2 regions of the Thioalkalivibrio sp. ALJ1 genome follow, and region 1 is predicted to be linked to the other one. Evidence: predicted binding sites of a transcription regulator. Region 1 holds the regulator's gene; the other holds the start of a gene.
The links. The regulator FliA, encoded in region 1, starts transcription of late flagellar genes. The targets are predictions, from matches to a motif close to GCTAAAGTTNNNNNNNNNNCNGCCGATA.
Positions count from the first base shown of each region.

Region 1 (3,721 bases):
CTCCTGGCCAGCCGACCCGGAGCTGAAGGCGATGCGTCAGGAGCTTCGCGACCTGCGCAGTCTGATGAGTCGACAGTACGCCGAGAGCGAAGAGGCCCGATGGGCTGCGCGCCATCCGCTGGCGGCCGAGTGCAAGGCGCGCCTGATGGATCGGGGCTTCAGTGAATCCCTGGCACGTAGTCTTGCGGGTAGCATTCTGGATGACAGCTCCCCGGAACAGGCATGGGAGCGTCTGCGCGCCCGCTTGTCGGGGGCGATCGCGACGCATCGCCCAACCATTCTCGACGAAGGCGGATTGCTGGCAATGGTCGGACCCACAGGTGTCGGCAAGACCACCACCCTCGCGCGGATCGCGCTGCGCCAAATCCGTCGCATGGGCCCGGATTCGGTTACGCTGGTTACACTGGACTCACAAAGGATCGGCGCGACGCGGCAGCTGCAGGCCTTTGCCCAGATGGCGGGGGTCTCGGTACGTGCGTTGCAAAATGCGCGTGAATTGCGTGACCTGGCCCGGCGGGTGGAGGATGGACACCTGATTCTGGTGGATACGGCGGGGCAGGCCCCGAACGCAGTGGAAGAGGAGTCGTTGTTTGCACATCTGCCGCCGAGCATTCGCGCCGAGAGCTGGCTGGTGGTTTCGGCCACTACTCAGGGCAACACCCTGCGGCGGGTGCTCGAGGCCTTCCGCAAGGCAGAGCCTTCGGCGCTGGTGTTGACCAAGCTGGACGAGGCCGAACAATTAGGTGAGGTGTTGTCAGTGCTGCTGGATCAACATCTGGGGCTGGGATTCGTCAGCGATGGCCAACGCGTCGCGGAAGACTTCCATCGCGTGGATACCGGCCATCTGACCCACTTGGCACTGGATGACGACGCGGATGGTTCCATGGCTAAAGCAAACGCCCGCGAGACCTGGGCCGCCGAGCGCCTGGCGGAGATGGACCCGCCCCGCCGAGCGCGCTCGCAACCGCGCCCGGTCACCAGTGCCGAACCCGCGAGCCTGGAACTGATTCAGCCGGTTGGAAAGGGCCGTTATGCCACGCACTAACAAACCCTTGAAGGTCATCGCAGTCGCCTCCGGCAAGGGTGGCGTTGGCAAGACCAATGTCTCGGTCAACCTGTCGGTAGGACTGGCTCGGCTGGGGCGCGAGGTGATGCTGTTCGACGCGGATCTGGGCCTCGCCAATGTCGATCTCTTGCTTGGCTTGCGGCCGGAACGAACGCTGCACGACCTCGTGACCGGCGAGGTGGAGAGCCTGGAGGAGGTGTTGGTCCAGGGGCCGGACGGGGTGAAGGTGGTGCCATCGGCTTCCGGCATCGCCGCGATGGCGAACCTAACCCCGGCCGAACATGCCGGGCTGATCCATGCTTTCAGCGCCTATCGCAAGCCGTTGGATGTGTTGATCGTGGATACCGCAGCAGGGCTGCAGGAGTCCGTGACCTCGTTCTGTCGCGCGGTTCAAGAGACCCTGGTGGTGGTTTGTGACGAACCCGCATCGATTACCGATGCCTACGCCCTAATCAAGGTGTTGCACCGGGACCACGGCATGCGTCGTTTCCGCATGGTGACCAACATGGTCAGCGGGCGCGAGAGTGCCGACCGCCTGATGCAGAAACTGAATACCGTTTGCGGCAACTATTTGCCGGAGGTGGTCCTGGACCTGGCCGGCTATATTCCCGTGGACGAGCACCTCCGCAAGGCGGTGCAGAAACGCGCGCCGGTGGTCCAGCAGTATCCCGGCAGCCCGGCGGGCAAGGCCTTCGCCGAGCTGGCCCGGACGGTTGATCGTTGGCCGGTCGGCAAGGGTGACCACGGAGGCGTCGGATTTTTCGTGGAACGAATGCTCCAGAGCGCATGATGGCGACCCGAAATCGACTTTCCGGCTACCAAACAACGTCCACCGCATCCGGTGGGCACGAACGGCTGATTGCAGATCACATCGAACTGGTGCATCGGATCGCCCATCATTTGATGGCGCGCCTGCCGTCCTCGGTACAGGTGGATGACCTGATTCAGGCGGGAATGATCGGTTTGTTAGAGGCTGCGCGGCAGTTTGAGGGCGGCCAGGGCGCCACTTTCGCGACCTATGCCGGGATCCGAATTCGCGGTGCGATGATTGACGAATTGCGCCGTAGTGACTGGACGCCGCGTTCGGTGCATCGCAATAGCCGCCGCATCGCCTCCGCGATTCAGGCGGTCGAGGCGCGCGAAGGCCGGGCCGCACGCGGTAGCGAGGTTGCGGCGGAGCTGGAAGTGCCCATCGATCAGTATTACGAGATGCTCCAGGATCACGCCGGTGCCCATTTGTTCGCGCTGGATGACCTCGGCGGCGGCGATGATGGCGCCGATCGGGTGATTGAGGGTCAGGAGGCTTCGCCCGCGCGGAATATGGAAGCGGGCGAGTTCCGCGAGGAACTGGCCGAGGCATTGGGCGACTTGCCAGAACGCGAGCGTCTGGTGCTTTCGCTGTACTACATCGAGGAACTGAATTTGCGCGAGATCGGTGCGGTGTTGGGCGTGACCGAGTCGCGTGTCAGCCAAATCCGCAGTCAGGCGGTGATCCGCCTGCGCGCGCGCATGGGGTCGTGGCTCGAAGACGGCACGGCTTTGCAGTTATTCTAAAACCCACCCTACGAATCCCGGAGTGACGTGTGGACAAGGGAATGAAAATTCTCATCGTGGACGACTTTTCCACGATGCGGCGCATTATCAAGAACCTCTTGCGCGATCTCGGCTTTAACAATACCCAGGAAGCCGATGATGGGAGTACCGCGTTGCCGATGCTGCAAAACGGTGACTTCGACTTCCTCATTACGGACTGGAATATGCCCAACATGCCGGGCATTGATTTGCTCAAGGCCGTCCGGGCGGATGCCAATCTGAAGTCGATGCCGGTGCTGATGGTGACGGCAGAGGCCAAGCGCGACCAGATCGTGGAGGCGGCGGAAGCAGGTGTGAACGGCTATGTGGTCAAGCCGTTCACCGCTGAAACCCTAAAGGAAAAGATCGATAAAATCTTTGAACGTATTGAGGCACAAGGATAAGTTTGTGCCGATAGCGGACCATTTTGGATTGGCGCCAAAGCGGCCCGGTTCGCCTGTAAACACCGCCGGGAGGCATATCCTGGCGGCGGGGTTTCAGCAAGAGGCTTTTCATGACTGAACAGGAACATCCGCCGCGTGACGGACAGCTCGATCTCGCCCGCAAACTCGTCGAGCGACTGGAAGCCGGTGACGACACGGGTGCCCGGGCGTTGGTCCAGGACCTGGCGCGTCCTTATGACCGGGAACTCTTCGATGAACTGGGCAAACTGACTCGAGACCTCCACGAGGCCTTGCAGAGCTTCCGCGGCGACTCGAGACTGGTCGAACTGACGCGGGCCGAGATCCCGGATGCGAAGGAACGCCTGAATTACGTAGTCACGATGACCGAACAGGCGGCACACGACACGATGAATGCGATCGAGTCGAGTCTTCCCATTGCCGAGTCCTTCAGCCAGCAGGCCGCTGAGCTGACAGAAAAATGGACACGGTTTCGTAACCGCCAGCTATCGGTGGATCAGTTCCGGGATTTCGCCCGGGATCTGGATGGCTTCTTTGCCCAGGCCGGTACCGATACGGAAGAACTTCGGCGACTGCTCTCCGAAGTGCTGATGGCCCAGAGTTATCAGGATATTACGGGGCAGGTCATTCGTCGTGTAATCCAGCTGGTGACAGACCTGGA
Region 1 is NZ_KN050684.1:2,111,402-2,115,122, forward strand. It holds partial or broken gene flhF (flagellar biosynthesis protein FlhF) at 1-863, shown strand, start outside; gene F462_RS12275 (MinD/ParA family protein) at 1,032-1,856, shown strand; gene F462_RS12280 (RNA polymerase sigma factor FliA) at 1,853-2,620, shown strand; gene cheY (chemotaxis response regulator CheY) at 2,662-3,042, shown strand; gene F462_RS12290 (protein phosphatase CheZ) at 3,153-3,721, shown strand, end outside.

Region 2 (3,721 bases), 420 kb from region 1:
GTGGTGGGTCTCGAGGTCCAGGTCCATCAGGGCATCGAGTTCATGCGGGTTCATGCTGCCGGAGATAATCAGGCGCATGTAGTCGGTGATGAACTCCATCGCATGGTGATCCTGCAGGACCCGGGGGTGGGCCTTGAAGACCTCGCTTTCTTCCGGCTCCTCGATGTCGGCTTCCACCGCCATCAGGCCCTCTTTTCGGGCCTTGGTGAACAGCTTGTACATCATGGCCAGCAGGTCGAGATAGTCGTCCGACTTGTACTTGCTGCCCTTCATCAGGCTGGGGATGGACTTGAAGACGGTGATGACGACTCGGGGCGGGTTGGCGATCAGGAATGCCCCGAGCGCCGCGCCCCCGATGATCCAGTACTCGTAGGGCTGCCACATGACCCGGAGGTCGCCGCCATGAAAGTAGTATCCACCGAAGACCGATGAAAAAACGATGACGATACCAAGCAAATACTTCACGGACCCTGACCCCACGTTGCTTAAGCGCCATGTCGGACAGGCCATCCGTCCGCATGCATTGCTATAGTTGACGGGCTTTACGATAACGACTCCCCTGCGCGAGGTACAGCATGTCCCTGGACAAGGACGCGCCCTACATGGAAGAGGCCGCGCGCCTGGCGGCGCTGGAATGGCCGATTCTGGAAGCCAGCGATGCGGTGTTTGCGGACCCGGATGCCCTGGTGAATCGTTCCCTGCGCGAACTGGCGCGCTACGCCGAGCGCGATCCCGGCCTGAGCCTGCGCCTGGTGCGCCGGGCCAACGCCTCGCGTCGCGGTCTGCGCCAGGAAGTGCACTCGGTGGGCGACGCGATTTCCATGCTGGGCCTGGAGAACGTGCACCGGGAGGCGGCCGAGGCCCCGCGCGTCGAGGATGTGGTCACGAGACCCCAGGCCTATCGCGAGCTGGCGGCGCAGTCGCGGCTGGCAGCAATGATCGCAGGCGAGATTGCGCACAAGCGCCACGACACCGAGCCAGGCGAGGTGGCCCTGGCGGCCCTGCTGAACCAGCTAGGCCTTCTGGCGTTGCTGTCCGAGGGCGAGCCGCGCCTAGATCGGCTGCTCGAGATGCTGGAGCTCAGTGCCCTGCCGGACGAGGCCAGCTACGCCGCGCTGGGGTATGCGACGGACGACCTGTCGCGCGCCATGGCGGAGCAGATGGCGCTGCCGGAACTGGTTCAGGGCACGCTGCGCGCGGTCAACGCGGCCCATCACCGGGCCTATGAGGTCATGGTCGCGAGTGCCGTGGCCTGGCAGGTCTTCCGCGGCATGGACACCGGACGCGGCGATCGGGACCTTGGGCTGCTGGCCGGTCTGATGGGGCTGACGGACAAGGAGGCCGCGGACCGGGTGGGCGCGATCATCGAGCGTTTTAACGTGGATGTCGCCGTTTATCAGCGGGCGCCGCTGGACCCGCAGATCCCCGGTCGCGTCTGGCTGAGCGAGCGCTATCGCCCGCGCCTGGCCCTGATGCCACGTGCAGACCTGCTGGAGACCGGACTTCGCGCGCTCGAGCAGGAGACGAATCGCGAGGCCCGAATCCGCAGAATGCTGCGGGTGATGCAGTTCGGCGTGGGGTTGAACCGGGTGGTGTTCGCCCGTCTGTCCCGCGATGGGGAGAGTCTACGCGCCGAGCACCTGGTCGGGACCCTGCACGAACCGGAGTTCAGCCACTTTGTGATCAACCGGTCCGCGCTCGGACCGCTGGGTCGGGTCCTGGAGGAGGACGCCGCCCAGTGGTGGGATCGCCAGCGCATCCATGACGAGATGCCCGCTGCCGTCCGCCGCCTGACCGGCGGGGTGGACTGTCTGGTGGCTCGGCTGTGCGACGGCGACCGCGTGCTGGGCATGGTCTATGCCGACCGGCGTGCGCGCGAGCTGGATCTGACCCCGGCCGCCTTCGAGGATTTTCGTCGCGTGCTGGCGGCGGCCGCGCGTCCCGTTGACCCCTGAGGGATCCTTGAGCCGGGCTTTTGGCTCAAGTCCTTCGCGGGGCGGCCGATACTGATAAACAGACGCATATGGGCGATCAAAATCCGCGCCTTTGTGAAGGTTGATCACGGCGTATGGCGGATTTCGCGGGTCTCGCGCCCGCAGCTAAATCTAAAGGACGTGCGACATGCGCAAGAACCTGCCCGTTACCCAGACGGAATACTCGATTGATCAGCACGGCGACCTGATCTCTGCCACCGACGAGAAGGGGCGTATCCGTTTTGCCAATGATGACTTCGTGGATGTCAGTGGCTTCGAGTGGTCGGAGTTGGAGGGCTCAGCTCATAACATCGTCCGCCACCCGGATATGCCCGAGGCTGCCTACGCGAATATGTGGGAGACCCTGAAGGCCGACCGGGCCTGGATGGGCATCGTCAAGAACCGCCGCAAGGACGGCGACCATTACTGGGTGGACGCCTTCGTGACCCCCGCCTACGAGCACGGCCGCAAGAACGGCTACGAGTCGGTGCGCGCGATCCCCGAGCGCGAGCATGTCGCCCGAGCGGAGAAGGTGTATGCCGCGATCCTGCGGGGTCGGAGCTTCGCCCGGCGCTGGTACCACGGCCTTACCTGGCGCCTCGCCGGGACCTGGATTGTCGGCTTCCTGCTGGCGCTTGCGGCGGTGTTTCTGGTGTCCTCGCCACTCGTGCAGGCGGGCCTGCTGGTATTGATTTTTGCCGCGGGCGGCATCGCGTCGCTGGCATTCACTTCCGGAATCCGCCAGGCGGTTAATCGGGCCCGGGAGCAGTTCGACAACCCGGTGATGGAGTCGATCTACACCGGACGCCGCGACGACAGCGCCTCGCTGGAACTGGTGCAGCAGTTCGGCGAGGCGAAGCTGCGCACCGTGTTGGGCCGGGTCGCGGACAAGGCCGACGAGGTGAACGATGATGCCCAATCCATGACCAGCAGCGTGGACCAGACCGCCTCTGGCGTGGAGCGCCAGCAAAACGAGATCGACCAGGTCGCCACCGCGATGAACGAGATGACCTCGACCATCCATGAGATGGCGAGCAACTCCGCCCGCGCCGCCGAGGCTGCCAACAACGCCGAGAAGGAGACCGGCGCCGGGCAGGACGTCGTGAACGATACGGTATCCGTGATCAACCGCATGGCGGCCGAGGTGGAGGCGACAGCCGAGAAGCTGGGCAAGCTGGAGGCCAGCACCGAGGAAATCGACAAGATTCTGAGCGTGATCCGCGAGATCGCCGAGCAGACCAATCTGCTGGCGCTCAACGCCGCGATCGAGGCCGCGCGCGCCGGCGAGCACGGCCGCGGCTTTGCGGTCGTGGCGGACGAGGTGCGTTCGTTGTCGCAGCGCACCGACGAGTCCACTGTGACCATCCGCAAAATGATCGAGACCCTGCAAAGTGGCGCCCGCGAGGCAATGTCCGCGATGCGGGCCAGTCAGGAGCAGGCCGCCGACGGGGTGGAAAAGGCGCAGGCGGCAGGCGAATCGCTGGCGACGATCCGCGAGGTCGTTGCCCAGATCACCGAGATGAATACCCAGATCGCCACGGCCGTCGAGGAACAAAGCGCGGTCTCCGAGGAGATTAACCGCAACGTGACCTCGATCCGCGATGTGGCCAGCGAGACCGGATCGGTTTCGGTACATGCGCGTGACGCCAGTGCCCGCTTGCAGGCCGAGGCCGCCGATCTGAAAGCGCTGATCCAGCGGTTTGAACAAAAGACTGGCTAGTATTTTACTTTTCAGGGTTGCGCCATTG
Region 2 is NZ_KN050684.1:1,689,365-1,693,085, reverse strand. It holds gene motA (flagellar motor stator protein MotA) at 1-465, opposite strand, end outside; gene F462_RS10345 (HDOD domain-containing protein) at 576-1,955, shown strand; gene F462_RS10340 (methyl-accepting chemotaxis protein) at 2,122-3,693, shown strand.
Region 2: a site for FliA is predicted at 1,979-2,006, ahead of F462_RS10340 (methyl-accepting chemotaxis protein). Genes of this name have one in related genera too.